Linked DNA regions of Martelella mediterranea DSM 17316. The protein of the gene in region 3 interacts with the protein of the main gene of each other region in a pairwise test. Links are inferred from orthologs where the notes say so. Each region holds a gene or a part of one and is shown on either strand. Other genes may lie near its edges. The genes, in order: sfsA, Mame_RS24435, Mame_RS27275 and Mame_RS07000.

What was found.
Region 1: the proteins of Mame_RS27275 (region 3) and sfsA interact in binary tests that used the Escherichia coli proteins (3 or more experiments, as listed by UniProt). The link is inferred for Martelella mediterranea DSM 17316 from one-to-one orthologs.
Region 2: the proteins of Mame_RS27275 (region 3) and Mame_RS24435 interact in binary tests that used the Escherichia coli proteins (3 or more experiments, as listed by UniProt). The link is inferred for Martelella mediterranea DSM 17316 from one-to-one orthologs.
Region 4: the proteins of Mame_RS27275 (region 3) and Mame_RS07000 interact in binary tests that used the Escherichia coli proteins (3 or more experiments, as listed by UniProt). The link is inferred for Martelella mediterranea DSM 17316 from one-to-one orthologs.

The regions. Positions count from the first base shown.
Region 1 is NZ_CP020330.1:3,323,440-3,328,296, reverse strand. Bases 837-3,559 are described here. They hold sfsA (DNA/RNA nuclease SfsA), read right to left. Parts: upstream 2,691-3,559; coding sequence 1,983-2,690; downstream 837-1,982. Other genes in these bases: Mame_RS15515 (hypothetical protein), read left to right, coding at 3,227-3,421; Mame_RS15520 (GFA family protein), read left to right, coding at 2,756-3,148; map (type I methionyl aminopeptidase), read right to left, coding at 1,117-1,950; radC (RadC family protein), read right to left, coding at 837-1,066. Also shown: sthA (Si-specific NAD(P)(+) transhydrogenase), read right to left, coding at 1-40; more of radC, read right to left, coding at 269-836; Mame_RS15510 (LL-diaminopimelate aminotransferase), read left to right, coding at 3,604-4,821. UniProt on the Escherichia coli protein: Binds to DNA non-specifically. Could be a regulatory factor involved in maltose metabolism.
Region 2 is NZ_CP020331.1:586,717-591,841, forward strand. The notes cover bases 890-3,880. They hold Mame_RS24435 (LytR/AlgR family response regulator transcription factor), read right to left. Parts: upstream 2,751-3,880; coding sequence 2,028-2,750; downstream 890-2,027. Other genes in these bases: Mame_RS26910 (DNA translocase FtsK), read right to left, coding at 890-1,877; Mame_RS24440 (sensor histidine kinase), read right to left, coding at 2,738-3,841. In the rest of the region: more of Mame_RS26910, read right to left, coding at 1-889; Mame_RS27080 (hypothetical protein), read left to right, coding at 4,161-4,307; Mame_RS24450 (FCD domain-containing protein), read left to right, coding at 4,698-5,108. UniProt on the Escherichia coli protein: Member of the two-component regulatory system BtsS/BtsR, which is part of a nutrient-sensing regulatory network composed of BtsS/BtsR, the low-affinity pyruvate signaling system YpdA/YpdB and their respective target proteins, BtsT and YhjX.
Region 3 is NZ_CP020330.1:1,898,451-1,903,583, forward strand. What follows is about bases 1,484-4,482. They hold Mame_RS27275 (glutamate-5-semialdehyde dehydrogenase), read right to left. Parts: upstream 3,621-4,482; coding sequence 2,346-3,620; downstream 1,484-2,345. Other genes in these bases: Mame_RS08845 (hypothetical protein), read right to left, coding at 1,484-1,727; Mame_RS08850 (nicotinate-nucleotide adenylyltransferase), read right to left, coding at 1,724-2,311; proB (glutamate 5-kinase), read right to left, coding at 3,613-4,482. In the rest of the region: 23S rRNA (pseudouridine(1915)-N(3))-methyltransferase RlmH, read right to left, coding at 1-238; rsfS (ribosome silencing factor), read right to left, coding at 337-759; more of Mame_RS08845, read right to left, coding at 870-1,483; more of proB, read right to left, coding at 4,483-4,758; GTPase ObgE, read right to left, coding at 4,760-5,133. UniProt on the Escherichia coli protein: Catalyzes the NADPH-dependent reduction of L-glutamate 5-phosphate into L-glutamate 5-semialdehyde and phosphate. The product spontaneously undergoes cyclization to form 1-pyrroline-5-carboxylate.
Region 4 is NZ_CP020330.1:1,516,225-1,521,271, reverse strand. What follows is about bases 1,111-4,023. They hold Mame_RS07000 (ABC transporter ATP-binding protein), read left to right. Parts: upstream 1,111-2,147; coding sequence 2,148-2,900; downstream 2,901-4,023. Other genes in these bases: Mame_RS06990 (DUF1007 family protein), read right to left, coding at 3,917-4,023; Mame_RS06995 (nickel/cobalt transporter), read right to left, coding at 2,901-3,929; cysW (sulfate ABC transporter permease subunit CysW), read left to right, coding at 1,299-2,135; cysT (sulfate ABC transporter permease subunit CysT), read left to right, coding at 1,111-1,295. Outside these bases: thiosulfate ABC transporter substrate-binding protein CysP, read left to right, coding at 1-110; more of cysT, read left to right, coding at 438-1,110; more of Mame_RS06990, read right to left, coding at 4,024-4,564; Mame_RS06985 (SMc00767 family acetate metabolism repressor), read right to left, coding at 4,712-4,981; aceA (isocitrate lyase), read right to left, coding at 5,000-5,047. UniProt on the Escherichia coli protein: Part of the ABC transporter complex CysAWTP involved in sulfate/thiosulfate import. Responsible for energy coupling to the transport system.

The DNA.
Region 1 (4,857 bases), 1.4 Mb from region 3 along the record:
CCGGACCGCTGCCGATGACGACCAGATCGTAAGAATTCATGAAATCACCCCGATTTGGTTATTCAAATTCAAAGATATGTGCCGGGAGGCACAATCAACTTGTTCTGCCGCATGTCCGCCGTCGCCGGATGATTCCGCCTGACATGCGAAATGCTTTACGTGAAATGGTCCCCGCGCCGCAACAGCGCGGAGTTTGCGGCGCAATATGGTCCCGCTTCGTGATGTTTTCATTACATACAGCCACAAGCTGCATGCCGAGTCCATGGCCTCAGATGAGCTTTAAGCCCTTGAAGCTGACATAGCCATCCTTGCCGATGATGATGTGGTCATGCACCGTGATGCCGAGCGGCTTGGCGCTGTTGATGATCATATGGGTCATGTCGATATCCGCGCGCGAAGGGGTCGGATCGCCGGAGGGGTGGTTGTGGACCAGTATGATCGCCGTCGCCGACAGTTCCAATGCCCGCTTGATCACCTCCCGCGGATAGACCGGCGTATGGTCGATCGTGCCGATGCCCTGGATTTCGTCAGCGATTAGCTTGTTGCGCTTGTCGAGGAACAGGATGCGGAATTGTTCGCGGGTTTCATGCGCCATGGCCGCGTTGCAATAGTCGATCACCGACGACCACGAACCGAGGATCGGACGGTCTTTCAGCGAGCTTTTGATGCTGCGCTGGGCTAGCGCTGACATCAATTTAAGGTCGAAGGCGACGGTCTCACCGATGCCCGGGACCTCCTGCAGCAGTTCCGCCGGCGCGCCGAACACGCCGCCAAGCGAGCCGAACCGTTCGATCAGCGCCTTGGCGATCGGCTTGGTATCGCGGCGCGGGATCAGCCGGAACAGCAGCAGTTCGAGGATTTCATAATCGGCGAGCGCATTCGCTCCGCTCTCCCGGAAACGGGCGCGCAGCCGGTCGCGATGGCCGAGGACATGGCTTGGCGTCTTGTCACGGATATCGCCGCCCCGGAACGGACGTTCGGGCGGCTGATCGGCGAAGAACGTCCGCTCGTCGGGGCCGTCTTCTTCAAGGCCGGCTGGGTTGCCTTTGGCGGGCGGTTTCTTCATGCGGCTCCTGGAGCGATAGCAGGAAACATCGATTCCAATCCTGACACGGCCTAAAGCGCCGGCGTCAGACCCGGTCGGTCGTAGCCGCCGGGCGACAGCGTGAATACCTCGCAGCCATCGCTGGTGACGCCGACGGTATGCTCGTACTGGGCCGAAAGCGAGCGGTCGCGGGTCACCGCGGTCCAGCCGTCATTCAGCACCTTCACATGGGGCTTGCCGAGGTTGAGCATGGGCTCGATGGTGAAGATCATGCCTTCCTTCAGCTCCGGTCCCTCGTTCTTGCGGCCGTAATGCAGAATATTCGGCGCGTCGTGGAACAGCCGGCCGACGCCGTGGCCGCAGAAATCGCGGACCACCGAGCAGCGCTCGCTTTCGGCATAGGTCTGGATCGCCTCGCCGATGGCACCGGTGCGCGCGCCGGGCTTCACCGCTGCAATGCCGCGCAGCAACGATTCGTAGGTCACTTCCAGCAGCCGTTCGGCCGCCCGCTTCAACTGACCGACCGGATACATCCGGCTCGAATCGCCGTGCCAGCCGTCGAGGATATAGGTGACGTCGACATTGATGATGTCGCCCTCGCGCAGCGGCTTGGCATTGGGCATGCCGTGGCAGACGACATGGTTGATCGAGGTGCAGCTTGAATATTTGTAGCCGCGATAGCCGAGCGTTGCCGGCACCACGCCGTGGTCGAGGCCGTACTGCAGCACGTGGCGGTCGATCTCCTCGGTGGTGACGCCCGGCTTGATCAGGTCGGCGAGGCTATCGAGGCAGCCGGCGGTGATACGGCAGACCTGGCGCATCTTTTCGAAGCCTGCTTCATCATAAAGGCGGATCGTGCCGTCATTCTTCAGCGGCGCTGTTGCCGCATCAGCGTAATTTACCATGGTCATCCTCCGCACCGCCCTGGCGTGTGCGCTTACATGTTATCAACCAATACTGTACCATCTGGCGTGATGCTGTCACGGGATACATTGCATTTTATCGCAAAGGCCTCGACGCCGGCGCGACGCGCGCATTTGAAAGCCTCGGCATAGACCGGGTCAAGATCGGCGGCGATGGCGAAGCGTTCGCAATCGTCGCGCTGGATCAGGTAGACCATCGCCGCCCGTTTTCCAGCCGCGACCATATCCGCAAGCTCGGCCAGATGCCGGGTTCCGCGCGCCGTCGGCGTATCGGGAAATTCCGCGAGACCGGGCGTGCGGATGAAGTGGACATTCTTGACCTCGATGTAAAGGTCGGGCCGGTCATCGGCCGACAGCAGCAGGTCGATCCGGCTCTGGCGGCCATATTTCTGCTCGCGCCGGATCAGGGGATAATCGGCAAAATCATCCACCATCCCTAGGCCGATCGCTTCTTCGGCAAGCCGGTTCGGCAGCCCGGTATTGACGCCGACCACGGTGCCATCGGCCTCGATCAGCTCGAAACGGTGGGGATATTTGCGCTTGCCGTCATCATTGCGCGACAGCCAGATGCGCGAGCCGGGCGTATTGAGCCCGAGCATCGAGCCGGTATTGGGGCAGGAGCCGGTGATCGCCTCGCCGGTTTCCTCCAGAACGGCATCGAACAGGAAGCGCTTGTAGCGCCGGATCAGCGTTGCCGCTATCAAGGGAGGATCGAACTGCATGGGAATGCGTTTTAGCCTTTCAAGTGCCACTTGCAAGGGGTGGGCGCCAACGAGGAGACGAGATCATGGAATGGATAACGGGCGGATGCCTTTGCGGCAGGGTGCGGATAGCGGTCTCGGGAGGGCCCTATCGGGTCGGCGTGTGCCATTGCCTCGATTGCCGCAAGCATCACGGCGCGCCGTTCCAGGCGGCCGCGATCTTCCCCGAGACCGCCGTCAGCATTGCGGGCGAGGCGAGCTGCTTCGAAGACCGGTATTTCTGCCCGACCTGCGGTTCGCCGGTCTATGCCGTGAGCGGCGACGAAATCGAGATCAATCTCGGCACATTCGATCAGCCTGACCGCTTCAAGCCGACCTATGAACTTTGGACAATCCGACGCGAATCCTGGCTTCCGCCGCTGCCGGTCGCCCATCGCTACGAGCATGACCGGGAAGGCGAGGGGCGGACGGAAGACTGACCTGCTTGCACCCGGCCGCCAAACCGGGCAGATTTGCCGACGACTGATTTGCGCCGCCGCGGCGCCGGGAGAGATGCGATGAAATTCGGCCGGATGATCTTGAGTGTAACCCTTGTGGCGGCGGCCTCGCTTCTTGCCGCCTGCTCCACCACCTGCGGCGAGCCGGACGTCTGCGATACCGGCACGGCGGCCTATCCGCAGTTTACTGATGAAGAGGTCGCGACCATGACGACCAAGCTCGACGGACTGGCCGGCATTCCCGCCCCACAATAATCCTCCAAAGCCTCCGTTCTGGCCCCTTGCTGTGGCAAGGATGAAACAGAGTATTAGGATTTCTGCCGCAAAATCGACGCAAGTGCAGTTGATTGTTGCGTAAGGGCGGTTTTTCCTGCTCTCGTTTCGATGATCCTTCGAAAGGCAAGGATCGTTCAACCCAGTGTTCCAAGAGGAAGAAGATGGAAGAGTTCCACAAGGTCAGGCGACTGCCGCCATACGTTTTCGAACAGGTCAACCGTTTGAAAGCGAGCGCGCGAGCGGCGGGCGCCGATATCATCGACCTTGGCATGGGCAATCCCGATCTTCCGACCCCGCAATCCGTGGTCGACAAGCTGTGCGAGGTCGTGCGCGATCCGCGCACCCACCGCTATTCGTCGTCCAAGGGCATTCCCGGCCTGCGCCGCGCCCAGGCCGGCTATTATGCCCGTCGTTTCGGCGTCAAGCTGAATCCGGAGACCGAAATCGTCGCCACGCTCGGCTCCAAGGAAGGCTTTGCCAATATGGCGCAGGCGATCACCGCGCCCGGCGATATGATTCTTTGCCCGAACCCGACCTATCCGATCCACGCCTTCGGCTTCCTGATGGCCGGCGGCGTGATCCGTTCGATCCCGGTGGAGCCGGATGACAGCTTTTTCGGGCCGGTCGAACGGGCGGTGAAACACTCGATTCCCAAGCCAATCGCACTGGTGCTCAACTACCCGTCGAACCCGACCGCGCAGGTGGCGAGCCTGGATTTCTATCGCGAAGTCGTGGCCTTCGCGAAGAAGCACGAGCTTATCGTGCTCTCCGATCTCGCCTATTCGGAAATCTATTTCGATGGCGCGCCGCCGCCCTCCGTGCTCCAGGTGCCGGGCGCCAAGGATGTGGCGGTCGAGTTCACATCGATGTCCAAGACCTATTCCATGCCCGGCTGGCGCATGGGCTTCGCCGTCGGCAATGAGCGGCTGATCTCGGCGCTGGCGCGGGTGAAATCCTATCTCGATTACGGCGCGTTCACGCCGATCCAAGTGGCTGCGACCCATGCGCTGAACGGCGATGGCTCGGATATCGCGGAGGTCCGCTCGATCTATCACAAGCGCCGCGACGTCATGGTCGAAAGCTTCGCCAAGGCCGGCTGGCAGGTGACCCCGCCGGCGGCGACCATGTTCGCCTGGGCCAAGATCCCGGAGCCATTTGCCGAAATGGGCTCGCTCGAATTCTCCAAGCTGCTGGTGGAAAAGGCCGATGTTGCCGTTGCCCCCGGCATCGGCTTCGGCGAGCAGGGCGACGATCATGTGCGCATCGCGTTGGTCGAAAACGAGCACCGCATCCGCCAGGCCGCGCGCAACCTCAAGCGCTTCTTCGCCACCACTGAGGTCGCGCCCGACAACATCGTGTCGCTGAAGGCGCATCGATAGTGTAGCGGAAAGGCGTGCCCTTTCTCGCAGTTCGAT
Region 2 (5,125 bases), on a different replicon or contig from region 3:
ACGCCGAGCCGCGACATCTTGCGGTAGCGATCCTCCATCTCGCGCACGGCCCATTTCAGCGCCAGCACCGCCTTCTTCGGATCGGTCACGACCGGGGTCAGAAGATGCGGAATACCGTCATAGACCGACAGTTCCAGCATTTTCGGGTCGACCATGATCAGGCGGCATTCTTCCGGCCTGAGGTGATAGAGCAGCGACAGGATCATGGTGTTGATCGCCACCGACTTGCCCGAACCGGTGGTGCCGGCCACGAGCAGATGCGGCATTTTCGCCAGTTCCGCGACCACCGGCTCGCCGCCGATATTCTTGCCGAGGCAGAGCGGCAGGCGGAAATCTGTCGTCATGTAGAGGCGGTTTTCGAGAAGCTCTCTCAGATAGACCGTCTCGCGCTCCTCGTTCGGAAGCTCGATGCCGATCACATTGCGGCCGGGGATGACCGCGACGCGCGCCGAAAGCGCCGACATCGAACGGGCGATGTCGTCGGAAAGATTGATCACCCGCGATGATTTGACGCCCGGCGCCGGCTCGAATTCGTAAAGCGTGACGACCGGGCCGGGGCGGACATCGATGATCTCGCCCTTGACGCCGAAATCCTCCAGAATGCTTTCCAGCAGGCCGGCGCTCTGTTCCAGCACTTCCTGGCTCAGAACGCTGGTCTCATCTGCAAGCGGCGCCTGCAGCAGTTCGATCGACGGGAACACGAAATCCGTCTGTTCATGCTTCGCCAGAACGTTCAGGGGCCCGGCAACATTGTCCGGCGCTTCGTCCTCCTCCGCTGCGGGCTGGCGCGGCTGCGCCTCGCCGAAATCGGCAAACTCGGCTTCCGTTTCGTCTTCCCACGCATCCTCGTCTATCTCGGCGAAGGCCTCTTCGCGCTCATCCATGAGGTCATTGTCATCGAGGTCTTTGTCATCAATGGGATCGCTCTCCTCGGCGGGGATCTCCTGTGCCTGTGCGGGTTCACTGTCCATACAGTCGTCTGTCGTGCGCCGGGTCGGGCTGTAAAGCAGCACCTGCCGGTAAAGCGTAACCGGCGAAGGCCCCTCCTCCACGCTCGCCTCCGGCTCGTCGGTGGCAGTTTCCACCGCGTCGGAGGCGGCGGTCCAGGGCATGAAGCCGTCATGCGCACCCGCCGCATCGGCAGGGCCGTCTTCCGCAGGTGCCACGGCCTCGGCCTTGGGTGCCGGCATTGCGCCGTCGAACAGCCCGAGTTCCATCATCTCGAAGGCGAGCCCGTCCGGAATGAAGGCGAGCGCCCCTGCCCCGGCCTGTGTCTGGTTGGCCTCGTCCGCTGTTTCGGCGGCGTGGGCATCATGCATTTCAGAGATCGATGGGGCTTGCGGAATGTTCACTGGGCTTTCGTCATTGTCTGCTGAAGTCTGTTCGTTCGTCGCTATTTGCGCGACAGGCTCTGGATCGGTTTCGTGTTCGGGGAAGGCCGGCTGCGCCGCGTCATGCTCCGGCGCGCCGAGCGGGTGGAACAGGAAATCCACCAGCATCGGCGGTTCATCCCGGAACGGCTCTGCCGCCGGATATTCCAGGGCGCCCTCCCCTCGCTTGGCCGGCAACTCTTCGGCAATGCGATCCTGAAGCGCTGCGGCGGGCGATTGCGGCGGCAGGTCGTCACCCTCCTCCGGTTTTGCGGCTGAGGAAGGCGATTCGGGATGCTTCTTGTGCGGCGTGCGGGTGAAGCGCACATTCGGTCCCAGCACGAAGGGGCGCTGCCAGGTCGGAAGCCGGTCGGGATCGAGGATCGCGGCATCCGGATTGCGCCGCGACGGTTCCGTGATCCGGTCGTCACCTTTTGTCTGATCACCGTCCGTCCGCAGCGATCCGGCGGGTTTCGATTGAAGGCTTGGATAACGCGAAAAGGGCATGCTGATGGAGACCAATCTGAGGGCTGTCACTCAGCAGAAGTGATAGAAAAGAAACCTTAACCAGTGGTTTCCTCCGGCGAAGATCGGCATCTTATGCTGGCCGCGCGAAGCATCCGGTCCGCTGACTGGAGCCCTTCAGCCGGATCGGGTTCAGTCATCCAGAAGCTGGCGCAGGCGCTTGGTTGCGGAGCGGCCGAGGGGGAAGTCGCGGCTGTCCGCGCCGAAGCGGAGCAGGCTGCGCCCGCCCGCCTGCCATTCGACCGTATGGATATGTTCCAGGTTGACGATCAACGAGCGGCTCAGCCGGCAAAAAGGGGGCGATGGCAGGTCGGCCTCGAACTTGCCGAGCAGGCCGCCGGCGAGATAGGTCTGGTCGCTATCGAGATGCACCCGCGTGAAATCGGCCTCCGCCTGCAACAGCGTGATCGAACTGACCGGAACCATCACCGACGACATCATCGATTTCAGCAGAATGCGCGCCGGCGGCCGGGCGCTGGCGGCGGCGGCCAACGGCGGCGGCGCAAGGCGTTCCCTGAGGCGGTTGATCGCGGTCTCGAGCCGGTCCGGATCGACCGGCTTGACCAGAAAGTCGAGCGCGGCGACATCGAAGGCGTCGGTGGCATAGAGGCTGTAGGCGGTGACCACGATCACGGCGGTTTCGGGCGACAGGTCTGTGACGATCTCGAAGCCCTTGCCGCTCGATAATTCGATATCGAGAAACACGGCATCCGGGCGCAGCGTGACAATCAGGTCGCGCGCCTGGTCGATCGTGCCGGCCTCGCCGATGACCTCGATATCATCGAAGACTGCGAGCATGCGCTTGAGGCCGCGCCGGGCCGGCGGTTCGTCATCGATGAGGATTACACGCGGCATGCGGACCCCCTCAGCATCAGCCTTGCGACGACGCGGTCATCCTCCTGCTTCAGGGTCAGCTCATAGCCTTCCGGGTAGTGAAGGTGAAGGCGCATTCTGGTATTGGCAAGGCCGATAGCGGGGCGGCCCGGCCGCTCCGGCTGCAGCGTGCCGGAATTGACCACCTCGATGACGATGCTCCTGTCATCGAGGCGCTCGACGTTGACGCCGATGTCGATGGCGTCATCCTGATGCCGCAGGCCGTGCTTCACGGCGTTTTCGACCAATGCCTGGAGGATCATGTGCGGCACCAGCACGTTGAGGGCTTCGGGATCGACAGTGACGGTCGTCCTCAGCCTTTCCTCGAAACGCAGTTCCTGAATGCGCAGATAAGCGCGCATCGCTTCCACTTCATCGGCGAGCGGACAGCGCGAATGGGCCGCGTGGTCGAGACAATAGCGCAGATAGGCGGCGATGCGGCGCACCATCTCAAGTGCCTCGTCGGGCCGGTCGTGAATTTCCGAGGCGACCGAATTGAGCGCGTTGAAGAGAAAATGCGGGGCGAGTTGCAGATGCAGCCGCTCCATTTCCAGCCGGACGGCCTCCGCCTGCGCCTCGGCGGCGCGCAGGCGCTCTGAGCGCGCCTCCAGCAGCGCCGTACGCCAGAAATACATCAGCGACCAGCCGATAAGCAGGATCGTGTAAAATACGGTCATCATCGCCGGGCTGAGCGGAAGCGGCATGTCGTCGAGCACCAGACGGCGGACGATGTCGGCGATGCCGTGCAGCAGGAAGCCGCCGACGACGGAAAAACAGAGCAGGAAGACGACGATCGGGATGGACGTAACCCGGCGCCGGCGCGACAGGAAAAACACATGCACGGCGCCGGTCATGAGGAAGGCGATCGGGTCCACGATCAGCGTCATCGCCGTTGCGGCGAAGACATCGCCGAAGGTGATGAGCCGCGCGGTCCAGCCAAACAGGATCAGAAAGCTCCACACAGCGCACTGCGCGCCCCAGAATGTCCGGAGGATGGGCACATGTCTGCCGCCCGTCGCGTTTTCGGACGCAATGTGTTCCGCGGCGCGGGCATCCACCGTATCACTGACCATTAGCGGGCACCGTTTCCTTTTCCCTCGCCTCGTTTGCCGTCAACTTACGCCCTTCGCGCGCTGGAACGAATGCCGGTTCATCGATAAAAACATGACTTTCATCGAAATGCAGGTGAATTTGCGGTGTTGTCGGACATAGCGCGCTCAATTCGATCGGATGGGCTGGTTGGACTACAACCACACCACCGTGAGCGAGGAAGGCGGGCTCTTCGTTGAAGCCCCTCCCCTCCCCTGCCCTCCCCTCCCCTCCCCTACCCTGGCATCGGCGGCGCAAGAATTGCCAACGATGCCGGCGCCGCGATGTCTCCAGGCAGGGCTCATGATCGCGGACGGAATGCCTATGCCTGGCGACCTGGCCGAGTGCGAGCCTGCCTTCGCCGCGTGTGGCGAACGTGAACACGCCGCCTTCCTCTGCGCCGGCGTTGATCGTGATGACGACCTGAGCTTCATCTGTCTGCCCGGCTAAAATCCGCCCTCTGCGAGTTCGCTATCAACTCTTCTCACGTCAATATAATTATCGATATTATAATCAATAATCCTGATCTTTACGAAAAATGCTAGTATTTACAGCTATATGAGGCAGTGTTGGGATGCGCGGAACTTGTCGGAGCAACCCAAAACTGGGAGGATGTGCTTGGCGAACTGCAGCGCGAGATCGTTACCGGTCGCCGCCATCCGCGCGAGCGCCTGGTGGAGGATGATGTCATCGCGAGCACAGGCGCCACCCGCCACGCTGTCCGCTTCGTCTTCGCCGCACTTGAAAAAAAGGCCGGTCTCGTGGCGCGTGCGCGCAAAAAGGCGTCCGTGTCCGCGACTATTCGATCCGTGAGATCGAGGAACTGTATGAAATCCGCCAATGTCTCGAATGTCAGGCCGAGGGCGTTTCTCCCGCCCTGCTCTGTCGGAAACAATCGAGGCGCTGACCGACATCGCCATCCGTCATCGCGACGCATCGCAGAGTCAACGGCTTGGCGATGTCTTCGAACTGAATGACCGGTTCCACGACACGCTGTACCGGGCGGCAGGCAATCGCCAACTTGCCAAAGCGATCCCGCATTACACCTTCGCCACCCAGCCGATCCGCACCCGCGCGTTCGCCAGTCGCGACATCCGCAAGTTAGCGATCGATGAGCATTTCGAGATGATCAACGCCCTCACTGTCGGCGATACGGACCGTCTTTCCGAGATCATTGCCCGGCATATCAGACGACCCAAGGACTTCTATCTGCGGGCGAATCGCATCACCGGACTTGCGACGCCTGAATGAGTCTTTGATTGCGTCGT
Region 3 (5,133 bases):
CGGTTTCATCAAGCAGCACCAGCACGGTTTCGGGCGAGATCGCGGCCTCAAGTGCTGCCGCCTCCTCGCGCTTGCGGGTGGCGGCGTTGCCGGCGCGGCTTTCATTGACCTCGATGACTTTGGAAAAATCGAGCCCCTGCGCCTTGCCGGTCTTCTTCAACCGGTCAAGATAGCGGGCGACGAGCTCTTTCTCCGGGCCGGATTTCAGGCGGCCGACCGCGAAAATGCCGATCTGCATATGCTTTTCTTTCGGCCCGCAACAGCCGCGTCGCGCAGTGCGTCCTGCACCGCGCGGTCCGTTCGGGCAGTTCACGCCGGCCAGCAGCAGAGTGGCTGCTAGTGCAGGCGTGCCTCGTTCATTTCAGGCGCCGACCACATCTTCTCGATATTGTAGAATTCGCGGACTTCCGGCCGGAACACATGGACGATCACGTCGCCGGTGTCGATCAGCACCCAGTCTCCGGACTCCTGGCCCTCGACCTTGGGCGTGCCCGCGCCCGACTGTTTGATATCCTTGACCAAGTGGTCGCAAATCGCCATCACATGACGGTTCGAGCGCCCGGAAACAACCACCATATGGTCGCCGAGAGCCGATTTTCCGCGAATGTCGATGGTGACGATATCTTCTGCCTTTGAATCCTCAAGGCTGGCGAGGACGGTGGCAAGAGCCTCATCGGCGGCATAGGCGTCGCTTCTGCTGCTCTGCGGCGCGGTATCCGCGCCCTTCGCGTGCAATGTTGTCAGGGTTCTTCCTTTCATCCGGACCAAGCACGAATGCGACTCGTCACTCCGGCGGGCCGCTGGCTATAAAGGTGATGCCAAAGGCAGCCCGTTGCAAGGGTTTTCCTGCGCAAAATTGAGAGGCGACGTCAGGGAAGGATCCGGAAGGCAACCGCCGCGGCATCATCGCTGACCTTGTAGCGCGGGAATTTCTCGCCTTCCGGATCATCGGTCCGCTCGATCCGGCGCAGGTGCTCAAGAAGCGGCGGGAGCCCGTCGCGAAAGGCCGCGTCGATCAGGCCGGCGGGCGAAAACGCGTCGTAATTGTCGCAAAGGGCGGCAAAGCCATCCGAGCACAGCAGGCCGCGCACCGGGGCTTTCAGGCCGCAGTCTTCCCTGACGATACGCTCCGCCGCCGCCGGTACGAGGCCAAGCGTGAAGACATGTCCGTCCGGCGTGTTCTGGCGGGCGCGGCCGGCGCGCAGCATTGCCATGGTCTCGGCATCGCCGGCGATATCGGCGGCGCCTTTGAAGCCGCCAATGCGTTCAAGATGGGCGCGGGCGGCGGCGATCTCCTTCTCGCGATTGCCCTTCAGCGCCGTGGTTTCGAACACATGGCCGGCCGCGTCCTCAAGAAACAGCCGGCAATCGCCGAGTCCATAGGTGACGAGGCAGTCGCCCTCAATCCGCAGCATCTGGAAGGCGGCGGCGGGCCACATATGGCGCGGAAGGTCATCCGAGCCGGCGGCGGCGTGATAGAGATCGCGCGCCAAGGCGTTGATCGCGGCGACGGTCTCGGCAACGGGCCGGTCTCCTGCGTCGGCAAACATTCGCGCCGCATGGGCGGCGAGCCAGGTGGCGTCGCCCTCGGCCATCACCTCCCGCTCGGCGATGCCGGTCGCGCCGTCGATGACGAATACCGAATGCGCGTTCCAGCCATAGCGGTCGTCGCTCGCCCCGCCAAGCTTGCCTGGATCGGTGATATCGCCGACGATCTCGAGCTTCATCTCTTGCTTTCCTGTCTGAGCGCGGTCGAGGAGATGGCGGAGCGCGGGCCGTGGATGAAGGTCCAGGCCGGCGGCTTCATCCGCGGCAGCGCGCGCGCCGCGCGTTCGGGAACCCGGGCCTTGTCGAGCGCGCGCGCCGCCTTGGAGGAAAGATAGGTGAGCGTTGCGCCCGGCCTGTCGATGACGGCGATCGGCACGGTCGCCGCGATCCGCCGCCATTCCTGCCAGCGGTGAAAATCGCCGAGATTGTCGGCGCCCATGATCCAGACGAAGTGCACCGCCGGGTTGCGGCGGATGATGTGGCGGATAGTGCGGGCGGTATAGGCCGTGCCGAGCGTCTTTTCGATCGCCGTCACCCGGATGCGCGGATCGCCGGCCATGGTGTCCGAATGCGCCAGCCGCTCGGCAAGCGGGGCAAGACCATTGCCGCTTTTCAACGGATTGCCGGGCGTGACCAGCCACCAGAGCTGGTCGAGCCCGAGCCGCTGGAGCGCAAGCTTCGCCACCAGCAAATGGCCCTCATGCGGCGGATTGAACGAGCCGCCGAACAGGCCGACCGTCATGCCGGGCTGAAGATGCGGCATGACGAGGTGGCGGCGCGCGATCTCCGTCAAGCCGTCAGGCCCGCGTCTGGCCGCTGCCGCGCACCAGATATTTGAACGAGGTGAGCTGCTCGACGCCGACCGGCCCGCGCGCGTGCATTTTGCCGGTGGCAATGCCGATCTCGGCCCCCATGCCGAACTCGCCGCCATCGGCGAACTGGGTCGAGGCATTGTGCAGCAGGATTGCGGAATCGATCTCGTTGAAGAAGCGGGCGACGACCTCCGGATCCTCGGCGATCACCGCCTCGGTGTGGTGCGAGGAATATTTTCCTATGTGTTCGATCGCGCCGGAAATGCCGTCGACCAGCTTCACCGCGATGATCGCGTCGAGATATTCCGTGGTCCAGTCGTCTTCGCTGGCCTCATCGCGGCCCCTTGCATAGTCGATCATGTCGTGGTCGACGCGCACCAGGCAGCCTTTGGCTTCCAGCGCCTCGATCAGCGGGGTCGCAAACTTATCGGCAGCCGCGCGGTCGATCAGCAGCGTTTCGGCGGCCCCGCAAATGCCGGTGCGGCGCATCTTGGCGTTGACGACGATCTCGCACGCCATGCCGAGATCGGCGGATTTGTCGACATAGATATGGCAGAGCCCTTCCAGATGGGCGAAGACCGGCACCCGTGCCTCCGACTGCACGCGCGCGACAAGGCTCTTGCCCCCGCGCGGCACGATCACGTCGATATTGCCGGAAAGGCCGGCGAGCATTTCGCCGACGGCGGCGCGATCGGTGGTCGGCACGATCTGGATCGCGTCTTCCGGCAGGCCGGCCTTTTTCAGGCCGGCGGCAAGCGCGTCATGGATCGCGCCCGAGGATTGCGCGGAATCCGAACCGCCGCGCAGGATCACGGCGTTTCCGGCCTTCAGGCACAGCGCGCCGGCATCCGCCGTCACATTCGGGCGGCTTTCGTAGATCACGCCGATAACGCCAAGCGGCGTGCGCACCCGCTCGATCTTCAGCCCGTTGGGACGATCCCATGCGGCGATGACGTCGCCGACCGGGTCATCGAGCGCGGCGATTGCGCGGATGCCGTCGGCCATCGCCTTGACCCGCTCCGCGTTCAGTTCCAGCCGGTCGATGAACGAGCCGGCCACACCGTTTTCCTTCGCGCGGGCGACATCCACGGCATTGGCGGAGAGAATGCCGGCACTGTTTTCCTCGATCGCATCGGCCATGGCGAGAAGCGCCGCGTTCTTGGTTTCCGTTGGCGCGATCGCCAGCGCGCCTGCTGCCTTGCGGGCGCGGCGGCCGAGCTCGGCCATCGTGGTCTTTACATCCTGAACCTGATCAAGCATGGGCCGATCCTTCCCGTTTTACGGCCGACATCACGAGGTCGTCGCGATGCACCATCGCGGCGCGGGCGGGATAGCCCAGGATCGCCTCGATGCCGGCACTCTTCTCACCTGCGATCATCCGGGCCTCGTCGCTGTCATAGCCGGAAAGCCCGCGGGCGATCTCGCCGCCCTTCGCGTTGACGATGGCGACAGTGTCGCCGCGCGAGAAATGTCCGTCAACCGCGGTGACGCCGGCGGCGAGCAGGCTGTTGCCGCGCTTCAGCGCCGCGACCGCGCCGTCATCGATATGGATCGTGCCGGCGGGCAGAAGCTGGCCGGCGATCCAGGTCTTGCGCGCGCTGACCGGCGCGCGCGAGGCATGGAAGATCGAATGGCGCGCGCCATCCGCGATCGCCTTCAGCGGATGATCGATCTTGCCGGACGCGATGATCATGGCGCAGCCGGAGGCGGTGGCGATCTTGCCGGCCTCGACCTTGGTGCGCATGCCGCCGCGCGACAGTTCGGAGGCAGCGCCGCCGGCCATCGCCTCGATTTCCGGCGTGATGGCTTCGATTTCGGCGAGGAAGCGGGCGTCGGGATCGAGATGGGGCGGGGCGGTGTAGAGCCCGTCAATGTCGGACAGCAGCACCAGCAGGTCGGCGCCGATCATGGTGGCGACGCGGGCGGCCAGCCGGTCATTGTCGCCATAGCGGATCTCGGTGGTGGCGATCGTGTCGTTTTCGTTGATGATCGGCACGGCCCCGAGTTTCAGCAATTGCCGCAGCGTGGCGCGGGCGTTGAGATATTGCCGCCGCTCCTCGGTGTTCTGCAGCGTCAGCAGGATCTGCCCGGCGATGATGCCATGCGCCTTCAGGCTTTCGGTCCAGGCGCCGGCAAGGCCGATCTGGCCGATGGCGGCGGCGGCTTGGGCCTCTTCCAGCTTGAGTGCGCCGGCGGGCGTGCCGAGCACGGTGCGCCCGAGCGCGATCGCGCCCGAGGAGACGACCAGGACTTCGACGCCGGCCGCCCTGAGGCCTGCGATATCGGCGGAGAGATTTTCGAGCCAGCCGCGCTTCAGGCCCGCTCTGCGGTCCACCAGCAGCGCCGAGCCGATCTTGATGACGATGCGGCGATAATGGGCAAGCGAACGCCCGCTCATGTTACGGCTCCCACTTGTCGTGGCGACCCCTGTCCTCGACGGGATCGGGGGCCGTGATGCCGAGGCGGGCCTCCTCGGCGCGGATGATGGCGGCAAGTTCGCGCTGCACCTCGGTCATGCCGATCTGGGCAACCGCGGAAATCGCGTGGACCGGCCCGCCGCTCGCCTTTTCCAGCGCGGCCTTCTTTTCCTTCAGCGTTTCGGGGTCGAGAATGTCGACCTGGGACAGCGCCACGATCTCCTGCTTCTCGCCGAGGGCTGCATCATAGGCCGCAAGTTCCTTGCGCACCGTGGTATAGGCGGCGGCGACGTCTTCCTCGAGGCTGGAGACCAGATGCAGCAGCACGCGGGTGCGCTCGACATGGCCGAGGAACC
Region 4 (5,047 bases), 380 kb from region 3 along the record:
CAGACGTGAAGCTGATCACCGTGGAAGACGTGTTCGGCGGCTGGGAAGCGGCCAACGAGACCCACTTCGCCGATGGCGGCGTGCTGGACCAGATCCAGTCGGCTCGGTAACCGGCACGAAGTCCCCGTACCCCATTAGCGTCGCGGCAAGCACAAACCTCGCCGCCCCAATCTCCCCCCTTGAGGGGGAGATGTCGCGAAAGCGACAGAGAGGGGTAATGGGCACAAGCCGCAAGCTCCGCGTTTTCTGATAGGGTTCACCCCTCTCTGCCCTGCCGGGCATCTCCCCCTCAAGGGGGGAGATTGGCGTGTTGTGAGGGCGAGCCGTCCCGCTGAAGCCTCAAGCACCCGCAGCGAGGAGTGCATCCCGCCAACAAAACCCGTGCCCCCTGCAACAAGAATTGCTATAGCCTCCGGCATCACCGCGAAAAGGCCATCATGACGTTCATCATGCCGACAGCGACCAGACGCGCGAACCGCAGCGTCATGCCGGGTTTCGGGCTGACGCTCGGGACCACGCTGCTTTTTGTCGCCCTGATCATCTTGCTGCCGCTGTCGGCGCTGTTCTGGCAGCTTGGCCAGCTCGGCTTTGCCGATTACTGGCGCATCATCACCAATCCGCGCACGCTTGCGGCCTTCCGCGTCACGATCTCGGCGGCAGCCCTTGCCACCGTGTTCAACGCCTGTTTCGGCCTGCTGCTCGCCTGGGTGATCGTGCGCTACAAGTTTCCCGGAAAGCGCCTGCTCGACGCGCTGATCGACCTGCCCTTCGCGCTGCCGACGGCCGTTGCCGGCATCGCGCTGGTGGCGCTCTACGACCGCAATGGCTGGATGGGCATGCTGTTGTCGGACTTCGGCATCAAGATCGCCTATACCTGGTGGGGCATCGCGCTCGCCATGACCTTTACCTCGGTGCCCTTCGGCGTGCGCACGGTGCAGCCGGTGATGGAGAGCCTGAGCCTCGATCTGGAAGAGGCGGCTCAGACGCTTGGCGCCACCGATTTCCAGGTGTTCCGCCATATCGTGTTCCCGCAAGTGTTCCCGAGCTTCATCATGGGCGCGTCGCTCGCCTTTGCCCGTTCGCTCGGCGAGTTCGGCGCTGTGATCTTCATTGCCGGCAACATGCCGTTCAAGACCGAGATTGCCTCGCTTCTGATCATGATCCGGCTCGATGAGTATGATTTCCCGGCCGCAAGCGCGATCGCCGGCACGGTGCTGGCGCTGGCGCTCCTCGTGCTGATCCTCGCCAATATCGCTCAGAACCGCGCCGCGCGGCATATGTCGAGGGGAGGCTGAGCCATGGTCCATCCGCAAGTCAAGGCTCTGAGGCGCAGACGCAGCCTGAAGCGGGCGGCACTGGTGCTCGTCGCCGTCGCCTTTGCCGCTCTCATCATGGGCCTTCCGAGCGTGGCGATCTTCGCCCGCGCCTTTTCCGAAGGCATCGGCGTCTATGCCTCGGGCCTCCTCGAGCCTGAAACGCTGCATGCGATCAAGCTCACCGTCATCACGGCGCTGATCGCGCTGCCGGTCAATATCGCCTTTGGCATATGCGCCGCCTGGGCCGTGACCCGGTTCCGCTTTCCGGGCCGGCGGGTGCTGATCACGATCATCGAACTGCCGTTCTCGATCTCGCCGATCGTTGCCGGCCTTTGCTATCTGCTGGTCTATGGCTCCACCGGGCTCGTCGGCAGCTATGCCGATCAATACGGCATCCAGTTGATGTTCAACCTCACCGGTATCGTGCTGGTATCGCTGTTCGTCACCTGCCCCTTCGTCGCCCGCGAGGTGATCCCGCTGATGGAGGTTGCCGGCCGCGACCAGGAGGAGGCAGCGCTGACCCTTGGCGCCAACGGCTGGCAGACCTTCCTCCACGTGACCCTGCCCAATATCCGCTGGGCGCTGCTTTATGGAGCGATCCTGGCGAATGCCCGCGTCATCGGCGAGTTCGGCGCCGTCAGCGTCGTCTCCGGCAATATTCGCGGCGAGACCATGACGCTGCCGCTGCAGGTGCAGCTCCTCTATGACGATTACAACGTGACCGGCGCCTTTGCCGCCGCCACCATTCTGACGGTGATCGCGGTGATCACGCTGATCCTGAGATCCGCGATCGAATCGCGTCACCCGCAAGCGCACTGAGAAAGACCGACAATGGCCCTCACAGTCGAAAATGTTTCGAAATCCTACGGCAGCAACAAGGTGCTCGACCGCGTCGATCTCGATATCCGTCCCGGCGAGTTCGTGGCGCTGCTCGGTCCCTCGGGCTCCGGCAAGACCACGCTGCTCAGGATCATCGCCGGCCTGCAATTCGCCGACGAGGGCCGGCTCCTGATGGAGGGTGAGGACATTACCGGGCTGGAGGCGCGGCTGCGGCGTTTCGGCATGGTGTTCCAGAGCTATGCGCTGTTCGAAACCAAGACGGTGGCCGAAAACGCCGCCTTCGGGCTGAAGATGCGCCCGCGCGCCACACGGCCATCCCGCGAGGAGATCGGCAAGCGGGTGCGCGATCTGCTCGACATGGCGGAGATCGGCCATCTTTCCGACCGCTACCCCTCGCAGCTTTCCGGCGGCCAGCGCCAACGCGTGGCGCTGGCGCGCGCGCTTGCGATCGAACCGCGGCTGCTGCTGCTCGACGAGCCCTTCAGCGCACTCGATACCAAGATCCGCAAGGGCTTGCGCGGCGCGCTCCGCGACCTGCAGAGAAAGGTCGGGATTGCCGCCATTCTGGTGACCCATGACCAGGAGGAAGCCTTCGAGATCGCCGACCGGATCGCTGTGATGTCCGAAGGCCATATCGAACAGTTCGGCACGGCGGAGGAATTGCTGCGCCGGCCCGCGACGCCGTTCGTCGCGGAGTTCCTCGAGGGCATGAGCAATTACCAGAACCTCGGAGCCGGGATCTGATCAGCCTGTCATCGAGGCGGCAAACAGCATCAGGCCCAGAAGCGTGACCAGAAGCGCGCCGGCGATCTCGATGCCGTAGCCGATCACGGTCGCGCGCGTGGCGCCGCGACCGGCAAGGCGCACGGCAAGTCCCTTGGCCGAGACGGCGATGATCGCCAGCACCGACACGGTGATCGCGGTGCCGATCGCCATGGCGAAGACCGAGGCGATACCGCCGAGGATCAGCCCGTTCAGCAATGCGAAGGTCAGCACGATCAGCGCGCCCGAGCAGGGCCGCATGCCGATCGCCAGGATCGCCGATCCGGCGCCCTTCCAGTCGAAATCCTTGCCCCCGAGGTCCTTGGGTTCCGGCATATGCACATGGCCGCAGCCGCAATCGGGACCATGCACATGATGGTCGTCATGGCGATGCGCGTGACCGTGATCGTGCTCATGATGATGGTCATGATCATGAGCGCCATGGCCGGCGCCCCCGAAGATCGCACGGGTCTTGGTATAGAGCAGCCACAGGCCGAAACCGGCGATCAGCAGAAAGCTGGCGCGCTCCATGTAAAGCGTGGCATCGCGCATCGAAACGGCGGTGCCGCGCAGAAACAGATAGGCCGTGCCAACCAGCAGGATCGCCGTCACGCCCTGCGCCAGCGAAGCCAGAAGCGAAATGAAGATACCGCGCCTGAGCTCGGTCTCGTTGGCGATCAGGTAGGACGATATCACCGCCTTGCCGTGGCCGGGGCCGACCGCGTGAAACACGCCATAGGCAAAGGAAAGGCCGACAAGCCCCAGCACCTTCACCGGGTCGTCCTTCATCGCCTTCAGCGCCGCCGTCAGCGCATGGTAGAATTGCTGCTGATACTGGTTGATGGTCATCAGCACCGATTGCAGCGGGCCGAAGGAGGAAGAAAACGAAGGCTCCGACGAGCCGATGCCGAGCGGCGAGGCCGAGAACGACTTCTGGCTCAGGCCGAATATCAGAAAAGCCAGAAGCGCCAGGAGCAGGACAAGCGCGATCGGGCGGGTCAGTCGGGGCATGTGAGGTCCAGGCGGGTTGCGAACAGCTTGCTCATGTCGGTCGGATCGTTGAAGAAGGCCGCCGTCAGCGCATCGCTGTTTTGGGAGATGATCTCATCGGGATCGGGGCGCACGACCGCGGCTTTGCAGCGACCGAACGCATCGCCGATCATAGCAAGGTCCTCGTCGCGCTGAAAGTCGATCGCCGTATACATGCTGGCATCGTAAATGCCGAAGGTAAGGTGGCCGGAAAGCTTGATCGGCCTGGAAGGCTTTGCCGAGAAGATCAGCAGCAATTGTCCGTCCATCATGTCGGCGTGAATGACGTCGGGTTCGGCCAGCGGCACGTCCTCGCCATTGTCATTGATCTGCGTGTAATAGCCATATTCGGCGAGCGATTCGCGCACGGTATCGCCGATATCCGTCAGTTCCTTGCCGGTCAGCTGATTGTCCATATTGGCGTCATAGTCGAGGATGACCGAGGAGGTGAAGAACTCATCGAAGCGCCAGACATTCTGCAGCGCGGTGACATTGCCGTCATCATCCGCCACCACTTCCAGCCGCGCATCGACGAAGACATGCGGATGGGCGCCGGCCTGCGAGGCGGCGGCGAGGCAGAAAAGGGCGGCTATGCTGAGACTGCGGTGAAATTTCATGCTGTCTCATTGGAGCAAAACTGAGTCAGAAAAAAGCCCGTATGCGCAGATTTTGACGCGGGCGCGGTTTTGGGTGATCGAATTGCTTTCGGAAACGCCAAAGCGCGCCCCTCGTCAAAGGGACGCGCCTTGTCGCGATTTGCTCTTTCAATGGGCGCTGAGGTTTTCCTCCGGCGCCGGTGCGGCTGCGGCCCCGGCGATGATGATCGGCGTCAGCAGGTCGCCCCACTTGCCGCCGCCGTGGTGGCGGGCCGAGCGGATGATCTCGACCGAGACGCCGGCATCGACCGCGCGCATGACCGCCTGGTTCAGCCGGTGGAGATCATTGGCGACCATGCGGATGGCGGCCTGCTGCTCGGCGGACATTTCGCCGGATTGCGCCTCGGCGCGTTCCTTGACGTTGAGTTTCGGTGTCATTGCGTAGTCCTCCCTTGCCTATTCTGCTGCCTCGAACTGGGCTGTTTCGGTGGATTCTCCCATGGC